DNA from 4 places in the Alcanivorax xiamenensis genome. Region 3 is predicted to be linked to each of the others. Evidence: predicted binding sites of a transcription regulator. Region 3 holds the regulator's gene; each other region holds the start of a gene.

Region 1 (5,352 bases), on a different contig from region 3:
AATTTTTCCATCAACTGCTTGCCGAGATGGCCGCGGCAGCCTTCGGAGAAAACGGTGTACTTGGCGTGCAGCTCCATGCCCGGCATGTAGCTGTCTTTCTTCTCGCCGTTGTGGTCGATGCCGAAATCGCCGGTGGCGATGCCTTTTACCGAGCCGTCTTCGTTATAAAGGATTTCGGTGGCGGCGAAGCCCGGGAAGATTTCGATGCCCAGGCCTTCGGCCTGCTCGGCCAGCCAGCGGCAGACATTGCCCAGGGAAACCACGTAGTTGCCCTCGTTGTGCATGGTCTTCGGCACGAACAGATTGGGCACTTTGGAGCCTTTCTCGGCACCGGTGAGGTAGAAGATCTCATCATCGGTGACGGGAGTATTCAGTGGCGCGCCCAGTTCCTTCCAATTGGGGAACAGTTCGTTCAGGGCGCGAGGTTCCAGAACCGCGCCAGAAAGAATATGTGCGCCGACTTCGGAACCTTTTTCCACTACGACCACACTGAGTTCCTGACCGCTTTCCTGGGCGATCTGACCCAGACGGCAGGCGGTTGCGAGACCGGACGGACCGGCGCCGACGATGACAACGTCGACTTCCATAGATTCGCGTTCCACAGCCTGTCTCCTAACTATCGGTTGCGTTACAGCCCTTCTGCTGGGGCCGGTCGGGAACCCCCGAGCGATACACCACGTGATTCGGTGCTCGGCTCGGCGCACATTGTTCCGGGCCCTGGTATGGCCGGCCAGTCGCTGCGGGCCTTATGGGCCGGCAAGACATAGAGCGCTGTTCAGAGGTTCGGGCGCCTGCATCCGCCATCGTATAAACCGGGCGGGGGCAGGCCTTAGGGTGCGCGGAGTATATAAGCATCAGCTATATTCCACCACTTTCGGAATGGTTTTCCACGATAATTCAAACGGGCGTTTGGATTATGGTCGGATCAGTGGAAATGGGCAAGGATGGGGGAGACCGGGCAATCCTGTCATTCTTGTCGGGATGACCGCAAGGTCATGAAAAATGGACGAAAATTGATGCCTATTTGCAACAAAATCATCTGGTTACGATTTTCCGGCCTATTGACCTCGTTCCGGGCAGAGTTCAAGATAGCCGCTCTCTCGCGGGGGTGGACCCGGTAACGGCGTCGTCTCGCCTCCTTCTACAAGTCATCAGTGGAACATTCCGAGGATCCTATGAAGGTTCTTGTACCCATCAAGCGAGTCGTTGACTACAACGTTAAGGTTCGCGTGAAGGCAGACAACTCAGGTGTTGATCTCGCCAATGTGAAAATGGCCATGAACCCCTTCTGTGAAATCGCTGTGGAAGAAGCGGTACGGCTGAAGGAAAAAGGCGTGGTTACCGAGATCGTTGCCGTCTCCATCGGTCCCAAGGCCGCCCAGGAACAACTGCGTACCGCCATGGCGCTGGGCGCGGACCGTTCCATTCTGGTGGAAACCGACGAGGAAGCTCAGCCTCTGGGTATCGCCAAAGCCCTCAAAGCCATCGTTGATGAAGAAAAGCCGGAGTTGGTGATCCTCGGCAAACAGGCCATCGACGGTGACAACAACCAGACCGGCCAGATGCTGGCGGCTCTGACCGGCATGCCGCAAGGCACCTTCGCTTCCGAAGTGAACGTGGCCGACGGCAAAGTGAAAGTGACCCGTGAAATCGACGGCGGTCTGCAAACCGTTGAGCTGAGCCTGCCGGCGGTGGTGACCACCGACCTGCGTCTCAACGAGCCTCGCTACGCTTCCCTGCCGAACATCATGAAAGCCAAGAAAAAGCCGCTGGACGTGAAAGCCCCGGCCGATCTGGGCGTTGACCTGGCTCCGCGCGTCACCACCGAGAAAGTGGAAATGCCGCCGGAACGCAGTGCCGGTGTCAAGGTGGGCTCCGTTGATGAGCTGGTGGATAAACTGAAAAACGAAGCGAAGGTGATCTGATGAGTGTTTTAGTCTACGCCGAACACGATAACGCGACGCTCAACAAGGTTACCCTGAGCGTGGTTGCCGCCGCCAAAGAGATCGGTGGCGACATCACCGTCCTGGTTGCCGGTAAAGGTTGTGGCGCCGTGGCTGAAGCCGCCGCCAAGGTGGATGGCGTGAGCAAAGTGCTGTGCGCCGACAACGACGCCTACGAGCACCAACTGGCCGAAAACATCGCCGACCTGGTGGTTGAACTGGCCGGTGATTACAGCCATATCCTGGCCGCCGCCACCACCACCGGCAAGAACTTCGCGCCGCGCGTGGCCGCGCTGCTGGATGCGCCGCAGATCTCCGAAATTTCCGACGTGGTTGACGGCGACACCTTCAAGCGTCCGATCTACGCCGGTAACGCCATCGCCACCGTGAAATGCGCCGACGCCAAGAAAGTGCTCACCGTGCGTGGCACCTCCTTCGACGGCGTTGCCGAGGAAGGCGGTTCCGCCAGCGTTGAGAACGTTGACGTGGTCAAGGACGCGGGTATCTCCTCCTTCGTGGGCGAGGAACTGGCCAAGTCCGACCGTCCGGAACTGACCAGCGCCGACATCGTGATCTCCGGTGGCCGTGGCATGGGCAACGGCGACAACTTTGAAATCCTCTACAAAGTGGCCGACAAACTCGGCGCCGCCGTGGGTGCGTCCCGCGCCGCCGTTGACGCCGGCTTCGTACCGAACGACATGCAGGTGGGTCAGACCGGTAAGATCGTCGCCCCGAACCTGTACATCGCCGTCGGTATCTCCGGTGCCATCCAGCACTTGGCGGGTATGAAGGACTCCAAAGTGATCGTGGCCATCAACAAAGACGAAGAAGCCCCCATCTTCCAGGTGGCGGACTACGGTCTGGTGGCGGATCTGTTCGAAGCGGTACCGGAGCTGGACAGCAAGCTCTAAAACCGGCATTCGACGATGTCCTGGAAAGCCCGGCCCCGCGCCGGGCTTTCTGCGTTATGAGCAGCCCATTCGCGAGTGAACTCGCTTCCCACAGACGGGACAACGACGCTGCCGTGGGATGCGAGTTCACTCGCGAATAGTCCGTCTCCGGTGCTGCTGTCATGCCCTGATTTGGTGCTTTTAGGGCGGCTTGCTTCAGCATCGACCGCCGTCCTGCGCCATACCGGGGCGCAAGCCCCGGAATCCTTGCCCCTGAATTGGCATATCCCTTGCTGAGCTCGTTGCCATCCCCGTCGTTGGGGAAAGGGCCACAGGGAATAAAGCGCCATGCTGTCGATTGCACCGCCGGTGATGTCCGGCTTTGATGAGATGTTCGCCAGGGAAGGGGCGGTCCGCCCCCATTATTCCAGTTATCACGGCTGGTTGCTGGGGCAGTCCAACTCGCTGCTGCAGCGCAAGCGCCAGGAAGCCGAGCTGCTGTTTCACCGGGTCGGTATCACCTTCAACGTTTACGGGGAGGAGAGCGGTGCGGAGCGGCTGATTCCCTTCGATGTGGTTCCCCGCATTATTCCCGAGCAGGAATGGCGTCATTTGGAGCAGGGCACCGCCCAGAGGGTGAGGGCGCTGAACCGGTTTCTCGATGATATTTACCACGGCCAGGACATCATCCGTGCCGGCCGCATTCCCGCCGACCAGATCTACGGCAACGCCCATTACCAGCCCTGCATGCAGGATGTGGATCTGCCCAACCAGGTGTACAGCCACGTCAGCGGCGTGGATCTGATACGTGACGGTAAGGGCACCTGGTACGTCCTGGAAGACAATTTGCGTACCCCGTCCGGGGTCAGCTATATGATCGAAAACCGGCGTGTGATGATGCGCTTGTTTCCGGAGCTGTTCGCCGGACAGTCGGTGGCGCCGGTGGAGCACTACCCATCGCTGTTGCTGGATACTCTGCAGCACAGCAGCGCGGTGGCCTATCCCACGGTGGTGCTGCTGACCCCGGGGCGTTTCAACAGCGCCTACTTCGAGCACGCCTTCCTGGCCCAGCAGATGGGAATCGAATTGGTGGAGGGGGCGGACCTGTTCGTCAAGGATGCCTTCGTCTACATGCGCACCACCGCCGGACCCCAACGGGTGGACGTGATCTATCGCCGCATCGATGACGATTTTCTCGATCCGCTGGCCTTCAATCCGGAGTCCATGCTGGGTGTGCCTGGTCTGCTGTCGGTATACCGGCAGGGCAATGTGGTGCTGGCCAACGCCATTGGCTCAGGCGTTGGTGATGACAAGTCGATCTATCCTTACGTACCGGAAATGATCCGGTTTTACCTGGGTGAGGAGCCGATTCTGGAGAACGTTCCGACCCGCTTATGCCGCCGTCCGGAGGATCTGGAGTACGTATTGGAGCACCTGCCGGAACTGGTGGTGAAGGAGGTTCATGGTGCCGGTGGTTACGGCATGCTGGTGGGGCCGGCGGCCAGCCGCGAGGAAATTGAGAGTTTTCGTCAGCGTCTGCGGGCGCGACCCGACAATTACATCGCTCAGCCGACTCTGTCGCTGTCCACCTGTCCGATCTTCGTCGAGCAGGGCATCGCCCCCAGACATATCGATCTGCGCCCGTTCGTGCTCAGTGATGGTCGTGACACCCGCATGGTGCCTGGCGGCCTCACGCGGGTGGCGATGAACGCTGGTTCGTTGGTGGTGAACTCGTCCCAAGGGGGCGGTACCAAGGATACCTGGGTGGTGGAGGCGCCGTCATGCTGAGCCGCACTGCTTCGGATCTCTATTGGCTGTCCCGTTTCATCGAGCGGGCCGAGAATACCGCGCGCATGCTCGACGTGGCCTGGAATCTGTCGATGATGTCCTTCGTCACCAACCCCCGTGACGAAATGATGGCCCCGTTGATGATCACCGGCACCAATGAATTGTTCATGAGCCGTCATGATCAGGTGCGGGTGCGTGACGTGCTGCACTTCTTCACGCTGGATGAAGACAATCCCGGCAGTATCTTCAACTGCCTGCGTCTGGCGCGGGAGAATGGTCATGCGGTGCGCGGCAAGATCACCGGTGAGATGTGGGAAAGCATTAACAGTACCTGGTTGGAACTGAGGGAGCTGCGCCGGGGCGGTCTTGACCAATTCGGTGTCAGCGCCTTTTTTGAGTGGGTCAAGAACCGCTCCCACCTGTTTCGGGGCGCCACCTACGGCACCATCATGCGTAACGACGCCTTCCGTTTTCTGCGTATCGGCACCTTTATCGAGCGGGCGGACAACACCGCTCGCATTCTTGATGTGAAATATCAGATCGGTGCCGCCGACGGCGGCGAGACACTGGACTTTTATCGTTGGCACGCGCTGCTTACTTCGGTGGGAGCCTATGAATCCTACCGTGAGCTTTACAGTGAGGCGATCAATGCCGACCGGGTGGCGGAGCTGCTGATCCTCGGTGCCGAGGTGCCGCGCTCATTGCGTTCCTGTATGAAGATGTTGTGCGAA
Region 2 (5,352 bases), on a different contig from region 3:
GGGGCTCACCACCGGTGTGTTCCCGCTGCTGATTTTCATGGGCGTCGGAGCGATGACCGATTTCGGCCCGCTGCTGGCCAACCCGCGCACCTTGTTGCTTGGCGCCGCCGCCCAGTTCGGCATATTCGCCGCGCTGCTCGGCGCCTTGGCGCTGAACGCGGTGGGCATGGACTTCTCTCTCGCCGATGCCGCCAGTATCGGTATTATCGGTGGCGCCGACGGCCCCACCAGTATCTACGTCACCGCCCGCCTGGCACCGGATCTGCTTGGCGCCATTGCCGTGGCCGCCTATTCCTATATGGCCCTGGTGCCGCTGATCCAGCCACCGGTGATCCGTCTGCTCACCACCCGCAAGGAGCGGGAAATCCGCATGGAGCAGCTGCGCCCGGTGGGCCGCCTGGAAAAAATACTGTTCCCGGTGCTGCTGCTGATCCTGGTGGCCCTGTTGTTGCCGGACGCGGCACCGCTGCTGGGCATGTTCTGCTTCGGCAACCTGATGCGCGAGGCCGGCGTGGTCAGCCGTCTGGTGGACACCACCAGCAACGCTTTGATCAATACGGTCACTATCCTGCTGGGACTGGCGGTGGGCGCCAAACTCAGCGCCGAGAGCTTCCTCGTGCTGGAAACCCTGGGCATCCTGTTGCTGGGGCTGGCGGCCTTCGTCATCGGTACCGCCTCCGGTGTATTGATGGCCCGGTTGATGAACGCCGTCGGCAAGGTGCCGGTGAACCCGATCATTGGCGCCGCCGGGGTTTCCGCGGTGCCGATGGCGGCGCGGGTGGCCAACCGGGTGGGGCTGGAGTCCAATCCGCACAATCACCTGCTTATGCACGCCATGGGCCCCAATGTGGCCGGCGTGATCGGTTCGGCGGTGGCCGCCGGTGTGCTGTTGAACATGGTGGGCTGACACCGCTATCGGTATCCTGGAGCCCCCTATAACCACTCCGGGTGATGATGAACTCCACGTGGCTTGACGCCCTGATACGCCGCTTTCACCGCTTGCGCTACCTGTGGGCGGTGGGCAGCTTTCTGCTCGGTCTGAGCAGTTATTTCCTGGTGGAACGCAAACCCTGGCTGGCTACGGTGCTGACGGTGATCCTGGTCACCACCTGGCTGGCGCTGCTCACCGAGGGGCTGTGGTCGCGGTTTTTACGCGGCCCGGCCATGCAGAAGCTGTCCCAAGGGGCGTTGAAACTGATGCTCCAGGGGGTGCACCAGGAAGCCTTCTTCTTCACGCTGCCGTTCATTCTGCTGCAATGGTCCGGTGGCGCCGCCTATGTGCTGTTCACGGGGCTGGTGGTGACCAGCGCGCTGGTCAGTATCGTCGATCCCCTGTATTTCCGGCTGGCGGCGCACCGGGCGCTGTATTTTGGCTACCACGCCTGGGCACTGTTCGTGGCGTTGCTGGTGTTATTGCCTCTGATCGTCAAGGTGCCCACCAACCTGGCCCTGGACGGTGCCGCCATTCTCACCGCCCTGGTCGCGTTGCCCAGCTTCTGGCGCGTGGGTGGGCCGCGCCCGGTGTATCGCTGGGTGGCACTGGTGTTGTTCTCGGTGGTGATCGCCAGCGTCCCGCTGTGGGGAGCCCGGCTGGTGCCGCCTCTGACCCTGTCATTGGAACACCGGACCATGGCGTTGACGCTCAATCGCGAGCGCCGCGAACCGCTGGTGACCGGTACCCGCTTCGATGCCTCCGAGCTGAGCGGTGGGCTGTTCGCCTATACCGCGATCCGCGCCCCGCTGGGACTGGGGCAGCCGGTCGATCATTACTGGTACCACGATGGCCAACTGGTGGACCGGATCGGCCTGGAACTCACCGGCGGCCGCCAGGAAGGCTATCGCACCTGGTCCCACAAACGGCATTTCCCGGATCACGCCGAAGGCCGCTGGCGAGTGGAAGTGCGGACCGGCAGAGGGCAGGTGATTGGCGTTCTGCGTTTCGATGTGACGCCCTGATACCGGCAGGCCTCTTCGCTGCCAAGGCAGCTTCCCACAGAGGGGGATTACGGAGCCGCTGTGGGAAGCTGCCTTGGCAGCGAATACCGTGGCAAGTTTATGTCTCCAAAGCCCGCGAATCGGCTTCGGGCCCAGCCTGTCGGAGAATCCTGCCCTGAATCGGCACGCCGAATCGGCGCCGAATTGGTGCGTCTTCCCTGTTTTGGTTACGTCCGTGTTCTCCGGTTTTTCCCCCTTGCCCTGCTAACTGGCTGAGCTGAAAGGTTTTTCCCTTTTGGCACAGGGTTTGCTCCTGTCTAGCCCGGAATGACAAACCAGTGAGAGTGCCACCAATGGCGGTGGCGCGATCACGAGCAAAGGCGCTCAAGAACGTTCGGTGGTATCCGCCGATCGTTCTCGGGCGCTTTTTTTATGGCCACCGTCCATTTTTAAGGTCGGGCAATTCGAAGTACGGAAGGGGTGTGACGCATGATGGGAATTCAACGGTGGTGCCGCCGGCTGGCGATGCTGATGGGGCTGGTGGCGATGCCGGCCCTGGCCGAGACCGTGGGCTGGCCGGAGAAGGCGGAACTGAAATTCGGCTTCATAAAATTGACCGACATGGCGCCACTGGCGGTGGCCTACGAGAAAGGCTACTTCGAGGAAGAAGGGCTGTTCGTGACGCTGGAAGCCCAGGCCAACTGGAAAGTGCTGCTGGACCGGGTCATCGACGGGCAGCTGGACGGCGCCCATATGCTGGCCGGACAGCCCTTGGGCGCCACTATTGGTTATGGCACCCAGGCTCATATCATCACCGCGTTCAGCATGGATCTGAACGGTAACGGTATTACCGTTTCCAATGAGGTCTGGCGGGCGATGAAGGCGTCGATTCCGGAGCGGGACGGCAAACCGGTGCATCCGATCAAGGCGGACACTCTGAAACCGGTGGTGGAAGCCTACCGCAAGGAAGGCAAGGCGTTCCGCATGGGCATGGTATTTCCCGTGTCCACACACAACTACGAGTTGCGTTACTGGCTTGCCGCGGGCGGATTGAATCCCGGCTTCTATGCGCCGCACAAAGGCGATACCAGCGGCCAGTTGCAGGCGGATGTGTTGCTGTCGGTAACGCCACCGCCGCAAATGCCGGCGACCCTGGAGGCGGGCACCATTCACGGGTATTGCGTGGGCGAGCCCTGGAACCAGCAAGCGGTGTTCAAGGGCATCGGCGTGCCGGTGATCACCGACTACGAAATCTGGAAAAACAATCCGGAAAAGGTGTTCGGTGTCAGCAAGGCGTGGGCGGATCACTACCCCAACACCCATATCCGCGTGGTCAAGGCGCTGATTCGCGCCGCCAAATGGCTGGACGAAAACGATAACGCCAATCGTGCCGAGGCGGTGAAAATCCTTGCTCGTCCCAACTACGTCGGCGCCGACGAGGAGGTGATCGCCAATTCCATGACCGGCACCTTCGAGTATGAGAAAGGCGACGCCCGGCCGGTGCCGGATTTCAACGTATTCTTCCGCCATAACGCCACCTACCCGTACTACTCCGATGCCATCTGGTATTTGACGCAAATGCGCCGCTGGGGGCAGATCAGCGAAAGCAAACCGGACAGTTGGTATCTGGAAACCGCGCGCAAAGTGTATCGGCCCGATGTCTACGTCGCCGCCGCCGAGGCACTGATCGAAGAAGGCAAGATGAGCGCGGATGACTTTCCCGACTTCGACAGCGAGGACGGTTTCAAACCGCCGCAAAGCGAGTTCATCGACGGCATTACCTATGACGGCCGTCACCCGAATACCTATCTGGACCAATTCCCCATCGGCTTGAAAGAAGGCGACCGTCTCTGAGCGGCGAGGAGGCTTCATGGTAACAATGACACTGCCGGACTGGCTGGCGTCCTGTCGCGATCTGATGCGCGGCAAGGCCGGGCCAGCGCAACAGCAAGCCGTCCTGCGGCAACTGGTCTGGCCGTTGCTGGGAATCCTGTTGTTTTTACTGCTGTGGCATTGGGCGGCGCGGAATATTCAAACCTCGCTGGGACAATTCCCCGGCCCCGCCACCGTCTGGGAGCAGACCCAGGCGCTCTATCAGGAGCATCGTGAAGCGCGTCAGCGGGAGGTGGCTTTCCATGAGCGTCAGGAGAAATACATCGAGACACGCCTGGCACAGCAGCCCGATTGGCAACCGGTGCGTCGGGACTACACCGGCGCGCCCACCTTTTTCGACCAGATCGGCACCAGCCTGATTACCGTGATGAGCGGTTTTCTGCTGGCCTCGGCGCTGGCGATACCGTTGGGGATCGTGGTCGGGCTGAGTGCCGGCCTGCACGCGGCGGTGAATCCGTTGATCCAGATTTTCAAACCGGTGTCGCCACTGGCCTGGTTGCCGTTGGTGACCATGGTGGTCAGCGCGGTTTATACCAGCGGCGATCCGTGGATCGCCAAGTCGTTTCTCAACTCCATGTTCACCGTCACGCTCTGCTGTCTGTGGCCCACCTTGTTGAACACCGCGGTGGGGGTGACCTCGGTGAGCAGTGATCTGATCAACGTGTCACGGGTCTTGCGCCTCAACGCCTTCGAGCATGTTCGGCGCATCGTGTTGCCTTCGGCGTTGCCGATGATGTTCACCGGCCTGCGTTTGAGCCTCGGGGTGGCCTGGATGGTGCTGATCGCGGCGGAAATGCTGGCGCAGAACCCAGGGTTGGGAAAATTCGTCTGGGATGAATTCCAGAACGGCAGTTCCCAGTCCCTGGGCCGCATCATGGTGGCGGTGCTGGTGATCGGTCTGATCGGCTTTCTACTGGACCGGCTGATGCTGGCGTTGCAGCGATTTCTGGTTTGGGACAAGAGCGCCGCGCGGCGTTAGGGGGAGGTATGACAGCGTTATTGGAATTGTCCAACGTGGGCATGGCCTTCGATACACCAACGGGGCGTTTCGAGGCTCTGAAGGACGTGAATCTGAAAATCGCCGCCGGCGAATTCGTGTCGCTGATCGGGCACTCCGGCTGTGGCAAATCCACCGTGCTGAATATTGTCGCCGGGCTGCTGCGTGCCACCGACGGCGGTGTGATTCTGGACCGCCGGGAAGTCGGCGAGCCCGGCCCGGAGCGGGCGGTGGTATTCCAGAATCACTCGCTGCTGCCGTGGCTGACGGCCTTCGAAAACGTGGAACTGGCGGTGCGGCAGGTGTTCCGAAAACAAAAGAGCAAAAAGGAAATGCGTGACTGGGTGGCGCATAACCTGGAGCTGGTGCACATGGGGCATGCCATGGGCAAGACGCCGCGGGAGATTTCCGGTGGCATGAAGCAGCGGGTGGGCATTGCCCGGGCATTGGCGATGCAGCCGCGTGTGTTGCTCATGGATGAACCCTTCGGAGCACTGGACGCGCTCACCCGCGCCCATCTGCAGGAT
Region 3 (5,352 bases):
CGGTCGTTGGCGGCGTAGCTGGGCAGCCAGCGAACCAGGAACTGGAAAATATCGTCGATCAAATCTTCGGTTTCCTGATGAGATTGCAGGAAGGCCGCCACCTCGTCGTCGCGACCGGTCAGAGCGCGCAGATCACCGTGCCAGTGGGGATTGGGCAGCATGCGCACGTCATAGACCAAATCGGCGTCGTTGGGTAAGCCATTCTTAAAACCGAACGACTGGATCAGCAACGAGAGGCGGACATTGCGGCCGGCGACCCGCTGACGGATCTGGTTGCGCAGGGAATGGACATCCAGGGTGCTGGTGTCGATCACCAGGTCCGCGCGCATACGGATGTCGGCGAGCAGTTCGGCTTCATAGGCGATGGCGTCGGCCAGGGTGCGATCATCGCCGCTGAGCGGGTGGGGGCGGCGAGTGGCGCTGAAGCGTTTGAGCAGGGTGCCGTGATCGGCGTCGAGAAAGATGATTTCCGTTTCCACCTGCAGCTTGCGTAACTCCGCCAGGGTGGAGGGGAACGCCAGCAGTTGTCTCGGCAGGTTGCGGGCATCGACCCCGACGGCGACCCGCTCCAGTACCCGGTCTTCATCATCCAACTGCCCGGCCAGTTGCGGCAGCAGACCCAATGGCAGATTGTCCACGCAATAATAGCCATGGTCTTCCAGTGCCTGTAGGGCTGTGGTTTTACCGGATCCGGACCGGCCGCTGAGAATGGTCAGTTTCATGGCGATTGCCGCTTTCTTCCCCCAAAAGACGCCCGGGCCGGGGAAAACCGGCCGCGCGGGCCCTGTCGTAGCTTATGAAGCCAGGCGCAATTCGGCCTCGGACTCCACGGCGGTAATGTAAAGCTGGTGATCGTCCATTGCCTGGCGCAGTTCACGCCGATAATCCTCGTCGTTGAACAGGTTGGCCAGGTGGCTCAGGGTCTTGAGGTGCTGCTCGGGATTTTGTTCAGGCACCAGCAGAACGAACACCAGATCCACCGGTCGGCCGTCCACGGCATCGAAGTCCACCGGTTCGGCCAGTTTCAGCAGCAGGCCCACCGCCTGCTCGCAGCGTCCGAGTCGGCAGTGGGGAATGGCGATACCTTCACCGATACCGGTGGAGCCCAGGCGCTCCCGGGCCACCAGTGCATCGAACACCTCCTGGGCTCCGAGGTCGCCGCAACTGGCCGCGGCCAGTTCGGCAACCTGATCCAGAAGACGTTTTTTGCTACCCACCTCGATACCGTTATGGGTGCGGTCCTCGGTGAGGAGTTCTCGTACTCGCATAGATCCGCTTAGTGACCGTGCTTGCGGCTCACGGTCTTCTCCTTGTGTTTGAGAATCTGACGATCCAGCTTGCTGGTCAGGGCATCAATAGCCGCGTACATGTCACCAGCCTCGGCGGTGGCGAAGACTTCGGCGCCGGAAATGTGGATGGTGGATTCCGCCTTGTGGGTCTTCGGCTCCGGAGACAGAATCACCTGAATACTGGTGATCTGGTCGAAGTGCCGTTCCAACTTGGAAAACTTGTCGTCCACATAGTCACGAAGGGCTTCGGTGATATCCAGGTGATGGCCACTGATGTTGATTTGCATAGCTGGCTCCTTTGCCTCGTTATTTAACCCTGGCCCCAGGCCCGGGTTACAAGCCGTTTCCCGCGTCGTCAAACCAGGCGTTTGCGAGCGCTGGAAGACGGGATTCGCATCGCCTCTCGATACTTGGCGACGGTCCGGCGCGCCACCTTGATCCCTTGCTCATTAAGCAAACTGGCCAGCTTATTGTCGCTGAGCGGCTTGCGAGGGTTCTCGGCGGCGACCAGCTTCTTAATGATGGCACGAATGGCGGTGGAAGAACATTCACCGCCGCCTTCCGTGTCCACGTGACTGGAAAAGAAATATTTAAGCTCGAACACCCCGCGGGGGGTGAGCATGAACTTCTGATTGGTGACCCGGCTGATGGTGGATTCGTGCATTTCCACCGCCTCGGCGATATCGGCCAGCACCAGCGGTTTCATGGCTTCCTCGCCATAGTGGAAGAAGTCCTGCTGCACCTCGACGATGCGGCGCGCCACCTTCAGCAAAGTGTCGTTACGGCTCTGCAGGCTTTTCAGGAACCAGCGTGCCTCCTGCATGCAGTTGCGCAGGTACTGGCCGTCCTCGCCCTCGGTGCGGCGGGCCAGACGGGCGTATTGGGCGTTCAGGTTGACCTTGGGCAGTACCTCCTCGTTCAGTTCCACCCGCCAGCCGCCACGGAAAGGGCGCACCACCACGTCGGGCACCGCGTATTCCGCCACTTCGCCGCCGATGTGTTCGCCCGGGGCGGGGTCCAGGGTGCGCAGCAGCGCCAGGGCATCGAGGAGTTCGCCTTCCGTCACCCCCATGGCCCGGCGTAGCCCGGCATAGTCGTGCTTCTCCAATAGCGTGAGGTGCTCAAGCAGGGCAGTGGCGGTGTCCAGGTGTGGCGTGTCGGCGGCCTGCTGTCGCAGTTGCACGCCCAGGCACTCGGCCAGGTCACGGCAGGCCACACCGACCGGGTCGAATTGTTGCAGCCGATGCAGGACCGCCACCACTTCGTCTTCCTCCACCGGATCATCGGCGTCGGCGATTTGCCGCTCGGCGGTGCCGATCACATCATCCAGGGGCAGGGACAGGTAGCCGCGGTGGTCGAGGGCGTCGATGAGGATACCGGCGATGACGCGGTCCCGGTCGCTCATCGGGCTGAGATTGAGTTGCCAGAGCAGATGGTCCTGCAGGGTGACCGGAGCGACGTGGCGCTGCTGCCAGGCGTCGGCGTCATCGTCTTCGCCGCTGCCCGAGCCGGAACCGGACTGCCCCACATAGAGGTCGTCCCATTCGCTGTCGCTCTCCACCGGCCCTTCCACCAGATCGTCCAGGGCCTGGTCCCGTTCGAGGTCCATTTCCTCCGCTTCCCAATCCTCGTCGGCGGGGGAGTCATCCTCGGTATAGGTTTCGCCTCCCTCCTCGAGTTCCAGCAGGGGGTTGGTTTCCACGGCCTGCTGGATTTCCTGGCGCAGGTCCAGCGTCGACAGCTGCAGCAAGCGAATCGCCTGTTGCAGCTGCGGCGTCATGGTGAGTTGCTGGCCGATCTGGAGTTGTAGACTCGGTTTCATACTGCCTTGGTGGTCTGGTGAATCGCCAAGGCGGCAGAATAGCAGCGTCTTTCAACGCTTAGCAATCCATTTAAGCAATATGTATGCCAATGTTGAAATTGCAATTGAAAAAGAGTAAGGAGAATCGTGGTTCCTTCCAGTATGAAGAGAGTCACTGGTGTCCCGCGATTGTGGGGGCGGCCGCCATGGATGGCGGCTCCAAATGCCGGGTGTTGCCGGAGGGCGATGCCGGATCAAGTCCGGCATGACATTTTCAGGTCTTGGACTTGGCGTGCCAGCGTGTTGCGTGTAAGCGTGCCAGCAATTTATGGGGCGCCAGCGGTTCTCCTGATAAGTCAAAGCCGGAAGTCCGCACCCAGATAGACGTCGCGGACCTGCTGGTTGCCGAGGATGGTCTGGGAATCGCCCTCGGCGATGATGTGGCCGGCGCTGCAGATATAGGCGGTATCACAGATATCCAGCGTTTCGCGCACGTTGTGGTCGGTGATCAGCACGCCGATGCCGCGATCCTTGAGGTGGCGGATAATGCCCTTGATGTCATTCACCGAGATCGGGTCCACCCCGGCGAACGGCTCATCCAGCAAAATGAACGCCGGGTCCGTGGCCAGGCCACGGGCGATTTCCGCCCGCCGCCGCTCACCGCCGGACAGGCTCATGCCCATGCTGTCGCGGATATGGGTAATGTGAAATTCCTCGAGCAGGTTGTTCAGTTCCTGCTCGCGCTCGGTTTTGCTCAGTTCCTTGCGGGTTTCGAGGATCGCCATGATGTTCTGCTCGACGGTCAGGCGGCGGAAGATGCTCGCCTCCTGGGGCAGATAGCCGATGCCACGCTTGGCGCGTCCGTGCATGGGCAGGTGGGTGATGTCCTCACCATTGATCTCGATGCGCCCGGCGTCCGCTTCCACCAGCCCGACGATCATATAGAAACAGGTAGTCTTGCCGGCACCGTTTGGGCCCAGCAGGCCGACGATCTGGCCCGCTTCCACCTCCAGGGAGACGTCCTCGATGACCCGGCGCCCCTTGTAGCTTTTGGCCAGTTGGCGGGCATTCAGTTTCGCCATGGTCAGGGGCTCTCCGTGTTGCTGGGGGGGCTCGCCGGCGTGGAGGCCGGGGTTTCGCTGGTGGGCGATTGGGTATTGTCATCGCCCTGATCCTGGCCGGTCTGCTTGCTTTGCGACGTTTCGTCGTCGCCATTCTGTGCCTGGGAGGCGTTCGTGGCCGGAATCACCAGCCGCACCCGTTTGTCGCCCTCGCTGCTGGCGTCCATGCGCCGGGAGTTGAGGTCGTATTCCACCCGTGCGCCCTCGAAGGTATTGCCCTGATGCTGCACATAGGCGTTGCCAGTGAGGATCAGGCGGCGGCGTTTGAGGTCGTAAACCAGCTTGTCGGCGTGGGCGTTCAGGTCCTTGCCTTCGCGCATGCGCACTGGACTGCCGGTGGCTTCCACTCGCACCAGTTGCTCATTCTCGGTGAACAGGCGCAAGACGTCGGCGTTGAGTTTGCGGTTGCCCTGAATCAGTTCGGCGTCGCCCCGGTATACGCCAGTGCCGGCGTCCCGTTCGAACACGGCCTGGTTGGCACTGACCTCCACCGGGCCTTCGGCGCCGGACTGGGCCACGGCCAGTGCCGGGACCAGGAGGGCGGCGGCCATGACCACGCGCAGGCGGCGCAGTGGGCCGTGCACCGGACCGTTAGGGCTTGGGTCCTTTGAATTCACTTACTACTCCTTGCTTGAGAGTCATGCGCCCGGTATCCAGATCCGCGTCCATGCTGCCCGCCCGGGTGCTGCCTTCGCTGTGTCGCATGGTGACGGTGTCCGGGGCGGAAACCTGGCGATCGCGGCTCAGGTAGTGCAGCTCCCGGGTGTCGAGGGTGACGCCGTTGTTCTTGCTGACCGCCTCGACATTGTTTTCGAACACGATCAGGTCACCGTTGTCGCGTACTTCACCATTGTCCGCCTGGATGGTCCACTGGTTGTTGCCGTTGTTCAGACTCAGGTCCGGGCCGGTGAGCAGCGTCAGCGCTTCACGTTCGTATTGTTCCAGGTTGTCGGCGAGAAGCCGGTATTCCACCTCGCCGCTGTCGCGATTGAACTGGCGGGCAACGATGTTTTCGGCGGTGATGGCCGGCGCGCTGAGGAACGCTTCGTTGTCGCCCTCCAGCGGGTTGCCCCACTCATGCAGCGTCATCATCACGATCAATCCCAGCAGAATGACGCCGCTGGCGCTGAGCAGGCCGGGC
Region 4 (5,352 bases), on a different contig from region 3:
CGGTGCAGGGTCTGTGGGCCGAAGACCACATCCACATAGGGCGCGCGATCGCGGATCGCCTCGCCTTCCTGACTGGCCACGCAGCCGCCGACGCCGATGATCAGGTCCGGCTTGTGCTCCTTGAGCTGCTTCCAGCGACCCAGTTGGTGGAATACCTTCTCCTGGGCCTTCTCGCGGATCGAGCAGGTATTGAGCAGCAGCACATCCGCTTCGTCCGCATTGTCGGTGGGCTCCAGGCCATGACTGGATTCCAGCAAATCCGCCATGCGCGCCGAGTCGTACTCGTTCATCTGGCAGCCGTGGGTCTGAATAAACAGCTTGCGTGCCATGGGTCGCTCAACCGTGGTTGTGGATCAATGCCGATGCGTCATTTTGCCGCATCGGGGTGTGCCGGGCGCCGTGATGGGCTACAACGGGCCGCCACCGGCACTCCGGGAAAATGGGCGCGAATTATACCGCCGCCCTGATCAAACTGCGAACCGTGGCGGTGGCAAAATGTCGGCCGGGCCCGTGGCCACGGCGCGGCCGTGGGGGTATGGTCGCTGGGCGTCATCGAAAAGCCGCCGGCGAATCGGGTCAGCAAGGTGCGTGCGGGACCGGGGGTGAGCCATGAAACCGGGTAAACCGGGGCGGCCGACGCTGACATCCTCTTCTTAATGGCTGGCAGGTATGAACAATAAAGACCGTTTCACCAGAACATTCTTTCTCCCCATGCTGATCGCCGGAGCGGCTCTGTTGCTGGCGGCCTGTTCCGAGCCGGCCAGGGAATTACCGGTCAACACCCGTCTGGGCGGCGATTTCACCTTGACCGACTACAATGGGGAGCGGTTCAGTTTGTCATCCCTGAACGGCGAGGTGGTGATTCTGTTCTTCGGCTATACCCACTGCCCGGATATCTGTCCGGCGGTGCTGGCGCGGGTGTCCCAGGTGTACCGGAATCTGAAAGAGCAAGGGGAAGCGGACCAGGTGCGGCCGGTGTTCGTGACCTTTGATCCGGAGCGGGACACCGCGCAACACCTGCGTGAGTACCTGCCCTGGTTCAAGGCGGACATCCTGGGACTGACCGGAGAACTGTCGGCGATCGAGAAAGTAGCGGAACAGTACGGCGTGGTGTTCATCAAAGAGGATGGCGGCAACGGGGAAGCGGATTTCACCCACAGTGACTATATCTATCTGCTGGATCAGCAGGGCCGGGTGCGCAAGGTGTATCCGGCGGACTTCAATATCGACGAGGTGGTAGCCGATGTTAAAACGCTTCTTTAGTGCCATGAGCGGCGTCGCGCTGTTGGTGACCGTCAGCGCCGGCGCCTTCGCGGAGGCACGTATCGAACAGGCCTGGTTGCGCGCGGTGCCGCCGGTATCGCCGTCCATGGCCGGTTATTTCGTGTTGGTGAACGATACCGATCAGCCGCTGGTACTGACCGGCGCCAACGCCGACTTCGCCGGCATGACGATGCTGCACGATACCGGCACCGATGGTGAGGGGCGGCGCAGCATGTCCCATTTGAAGGACGTCACGATCCCGGCCGGAGAAAGCCTGGCCTTTGCCCCCGGCGGCCGTCACCTGATGCTGATGAAAATGAAATCGGTGCCGGAGGCGGGGGAGACCCCCAAGGTGTGTCTGGCCTTCCAGAACCATGCTGACCTGTGTGGTGCCTTCCAGGTGCGCCACAACGAGCCCTGACATGAGCGGTCGATACTGGCGTGCCTGGTTGCTGGCCGCCGCCGTGCTGGTCACCGGACCGGTAGCCGCGGACTGCCGGGATCTGGCGCCGGCGCGCCCGTTGCCGGCGGCGAAGGATGGCCAGATCAGTCTGGCCACGTTCAATCTCTGGCGCCTGCGCGATGCCAGGAAGGACAGCTCGCTGGACCGTCCTTTGTCGAAGGCCGTGTACCAGGCCCGCCTCGAGGCCGTGGCCCGTTACATCACCCGGGACCTGCGAGCGCCGACTTTGCTGGCGGTGCAGGAAGTGGAAAGCGCCAGGGTGCTGAGGGCACTGAGCAAGGCCATTGCCACGGCGGGCGGGCCGGACTACAAGGTGGTACTGCTGGAAGGGCACGACCCGGCGGGCATGGATGTGGGCCTGTTGTACCGGGCGCCGGTCACGTTGGGGCGCCACCAGGCCTTGTTCGCCGACGATCGTTTTCAGCGGCAGCCGTTATTCACCCGGCCTCCCTTGAAGGTCGAAGTGCGCGCCCCGGTGGCCTTTGATCTGGTGGTGGTGCATCTGCGCAGTGCCCGGGACCTGAATCAGAAGGACTGGGTGGCGCCGAAGCGCCGGCGCCAGGCCGCCGCCATCGCCGGCTGGGCGGCGGACCAGACCCGGCCCGTGGTGGTGGCGGGGGACTTCAACAGCGCGCCGGACAGCGGCCGTTTCAGCGAGCCGCTGGAGCAATTCGAGAACGGGAACCTGATCAGTGCCTGGTCACGACTGCCCGGGAAGGAACGTTATTCCTTCCGGCATCAGTGCCGGCCGCAGGCGCTGGACCACATCTTTTTCTCCCCGTCGCTAAAGCAGCATGTCCAGAAAGTGGCGGTCAGCCGCGGCAATGCCGGGCGCTACGATGTGCTCTACGATCACGACGGTACCCGGGTGGTGTCCGATCACGATGTATTGGGGGTGTATCTGAAAGCGGAAGCGGTGGCGGATTAGCGGAAGAAAATGAAAAGCACCGTGGGGCCTGCTTGCGTTGTTTGCGAGGACCAGGGAAGGCCCCACGGTGTAAAAAGGCGGGGCGATTGCTCGCCCCTGAACCAGCGCGGTTCTGTTAGATCTCGAAGGCGTAGGAGACGACGAACAGCAGATCGTCGTCCACGTCGTCCTTGTCGCCAACACACTCCCCATTCATGAACAGAGCGTCATCGTTGTTGTTGATGGCGCAGTCGTCAGCGGAGATCACTTTGGATACGGTGAAGCTCAGGTTGTCGGTGAGCGCGTAGCTCAAATCCAAGTGAGTGTAGTTGGTGTCGTCGGCGTCGTTGTCCCAGGTACCGACCAGAATGCCGTATTTATCGTAGCTGTAACCCAGGGTGTAGTAGCGGTCCTTATTATCGGTGGCGTCGCTACCGTGACCGTAGTCACCCACGCCGAAGTAACCGGTGAACGTGACCCCGGCGTAGCCGAGGCTGGCAACGATTTCGGCCAGATCGGAGTCGGTGTCGTTCGGGTAGTTGTAGTCGATGTAGGACAGATCATAGGTGAGGTCGCCAAAGGCGCCGCCGTAACCGACATACAGATCGTATTCGGTGGAATCGGTTTCGGAGCTGCCCCAGACACCGGCATAGAGGCCGGAAGAATGGCTGTAGTCCAGGCTACCGAAAACTTGTGCCGCGCCATTGGAAATATCCTGACCACGCCAGAAGTACATGTTGGAAATACCCAGGCTACCGCTGATCTCCGCCGCGGCCATGCCCGGCATGATCATGCCGGCGGCAACCGCCGCTGCCAGTACGGTTTTTTTCATCCCGAATGCGTGTTTCATGTGCAACCCTCTTTGCAAATGGCAAATGTTTCTAATGTGTCCTGTTGCGCGCTCCTGGCGCACCGGCCTGGGAGGCTTGTCACTTTACAAAGCAGGGTCCGTGCCAAAATATAAAAAGCCAGGAAAAACAGGGGATTGGGAAGGTGTGTTGGAGAGGGAAAGGTAAAATCGGGAGAGGATGGGGAGAGCGGGTGCGCCGTTATGGTGCGGCGCACCGAAGTGGGGCGCTTATTTTGGGCATTTCCAGTCGACAGGGACCGCGTCCGCTTGCAGACCGTCCTCTCCACTCACCTCCAGGCCGCATTGATTATTGTCGTTGGTGAAGCGAGCGCTGTAGCTGGCTCCGGCCTGGGCATTGAACTGCACGGCGACGCGGCAGAGGTCGCGATTGCCCGCCGAGCCTTTCTGATAAATCACACCGATGCGTGCCTGTTCGCTCGCTCGCACGGTGGTGGTGACTTCCGGCGCTTTCTTCATGGTTTTCAGCAGCTCGTCGAAGGCCTTGGTCTCGAAGGGAACCTGCTGCAAGGAGGTTGGCGTGGACTGAAAGCCCTTGCCCGGTACGCATACGACTGGTTGGGCGGCGATGTTGTCGCTGGAGAAAGTGACGGTGGCGATGTCCTCGTCGGTGGGTGCCGTGTAGCTGAGCATCTGGCAACCGGTGAGCAGCAGGACAGGGAGGGGAAGCAGGTATTTCATGGTGGGTCCTCATGACAAATAGGGCGAAGCCGTCAGGTAAATATAAATCGTGTCCAAAATGATGCAAAACCAGGGCCACTTTGGCGCACGCTGGAAAGATGAGGCGCTGGCACGCCGGCATGCCGGCACGCAACACGCATACACGCTGGCACGCCATGCTTGCCGGCTCCGTAGCGAGACGGGGAGGGCGGATTGCTTGGGAAGGCAGTCATCGCGGGTACGCAAACACGCTTGCTATTGTTTGCCAGCGATCAGGCTTCGGGTTTAGCGTGTTGCGTGCCAGCGTGCCAGCGTGCCAGCGTGCCAGCGTGCACGCACCATCACCCGTACCAGTGCTTCATCGCCTGCCGGGTCAGATTCTCCCTCGCTTCCCCACGCGGCAGCCAGTTGCCGGCGTTCACCGCCATCGCCACCAGGAATTCGAACAGCGGCAAATGCTGACGCAGCACCCGGTTATGACGATGACCAATGATCGGGTTGAACAGGCCGAAGAAATCCAATAGCTGCCGGGGGTTTTTCCGTACCCACAGCCAGGACCCCATTTCCAGGGTGAACGGCAGAAACAGCCGGTCGGGGTGGTGTTCCAGCGCTTCGTCGTAGAGATAGTCCCACAGATCGCCGTGGGTGGTGTAGTTCACCGATTGCGGTTCGATCAAGTAAGGATGGTGGTAAGGGTAGGTGTGCTCGAGGATCTGTTTGAGGCGGTACACCTCCGCAAGGTGGGCAATGGGCCGCTGGCTGCGAGCATAACAGCACCAGATGCGGTCGCGCCGGCCGAAGCCGCTATGGCAGTCCAGGCTGATTGATACCGGCGCGTTCATCAGACGCTGCCGGACCGTGTTCACCAGAGCCTGTGCCTCGGTTTCCATTGGCTCACCGGCGCGCCCCCGGTACCAAGGCAGGCGGCGGCTCAGGCGCTGGCCGCCGGCAAGGAAGGGCACCTTGCCTTCGGCATCCACCGGCGCGTTACGCATCAGATCGACACCGTTGGGGTTGCTGCGGGTGCGCCGCCAGATGCCGCCGGGGTTGATCATCGGCATGAACACCAGCCGCACCCGTTCCAGCCGCCGGTGTAATTGATCGTCCCATTGCAGCCGATGGATCAGGCTGTGCAACCATGACAACAGCACCTGGGAGCCGATCCGCTCGACGCCATGCACGCCGCCAAAG

What was found. The regulator sigma-54, encoded in region 3, starts transcription at its own class of promoters, with help from an activator protein. The targets are predictions, from matches to a motif close to TGGCACNNNNNTTGCTNT.
Region 1: a site for sigma-54 is predicted at 3,113-3,130, ahead of A6D6_RS17850 (circularly permuted type 2 ATP-grasp protein). Genes of this name have one in related genera too.
Region 2: a site for sigma-54 is predicted at 2,232-2,249, ahead of A6D6_RS19435 (CmpA/NrtA family ABC transporter substrate-binding protein). Genes of this name have one in related genera too.
Region 4: a site for sigma-54 is predicted at 3,572-3,589, ahead of A6D6_RS05100 (TorF family putative porin). Genes of this name have one in related genera too.

The regions. Positions count from the first base shown of each region.
Region 1 is NZ_AQPF01000043.1:11,814-17,165, forward strand. It holds gene A6D6_RS17835 (electron transfer flavoprotein-ubiquinone oxidoreductase) at 1-602, opposite strand, end outside; gene A6D6_RS17840 (electron transfer flavoprotein subunit beta/FixA family protein) at 1,176-1,925, shown strand; gene A6D6_RS17845 (electron transfer flavoprotein subunit alpha/FixB family protein) at 1,925-2,854, shown strand; gene A6D6_RS17850 (circularly permuted type 2 ATP-grasp protein) at 3,182-4,621, shown strand; gene A6D6_RS17855 (alpha-E domain-containing protein) at 4,615-5,352, shown strand, end outside.
Region 2 is NZ_AQPF01000057.1:11,826-17,177, reverse strand. It holds gene A6D6_RS19445 (sodium ion-translocating decarboxylase subunit beta) at 1-907, shown strand, start outside; gene A6D6_RS19440 (DUF5924 family protein) at 952-1,956, shown strand; gene A6D6_RS19435 (CmpA/NrtA family ABC transporter substrate-binding protein) at 2,461-3,789, shown strand; gene A6D6_RS19430 (ABC transporter permease) at 3,806-4,807, shown strand; gene A6D6_RS19425 (ABC transporter ATP-binding protein) at 4,816-5,352, shown strand, end outside.
Region 3 is NZ_AQPF01000002.1:138,527-143,878, reverse strand. It holds gene rapZ (RNase adapter RapZ) at 1-722, opposite strand, end outside; gene ptsN (PTS IIA-like nitrogen regulatory protein PtsN) at 795-1,268, opposite strand; gene hpf (ribosome hibernation-promoting factor, HPF/YfiA family) at 1,277-1,576, opposite strand; gene A6D6_RS02200 (RNA polymerase factor sigma-54) at 1,645-3,111, opposite strand; gene lptB (LPS export ABC transporter ATP-binding protein) at 3,447-4,172, opposite strand; gene lptA (lipopolysaccharide transport periplasmic protein LptA) at 4,175-4,828, opposite strand; gene lptC (LPS export ABC transporter periplasmic protein LptC) at 4,803-5,352, opposite strand, start outside.
Region 4 is NZ_AQPF01000004.1:225,428-230,779, forward strand. It holds gene miaB (tRNA (N6-isopentenyl adenosine(37)-C2)-methylthiotransferase MiaB) at 1-329, opposite strand, end outside; gene A6D6_RS05085 (SCO family protein) at 670-1,263, shown strand; gene A6D6_RS05090 (copper chaperone PCu(A)C) at 1,244-1,684, shown strand; gene A6D6_RS05095 (endonuclease/exonuclease/phosphatase family protein) at 1,686-2,654, shown strand; gene A6D6_RS05100 (TorF family putative porin) at 2,770-3,483, opposite strand; gene A6D6_RS05105 (hypothetical protein) at 3,712-4,182, opposite strand; gene A6D6_RS05110 (M14 family zinc carboxypeptidase) at 4,503-5,352, opposite strand, start outside.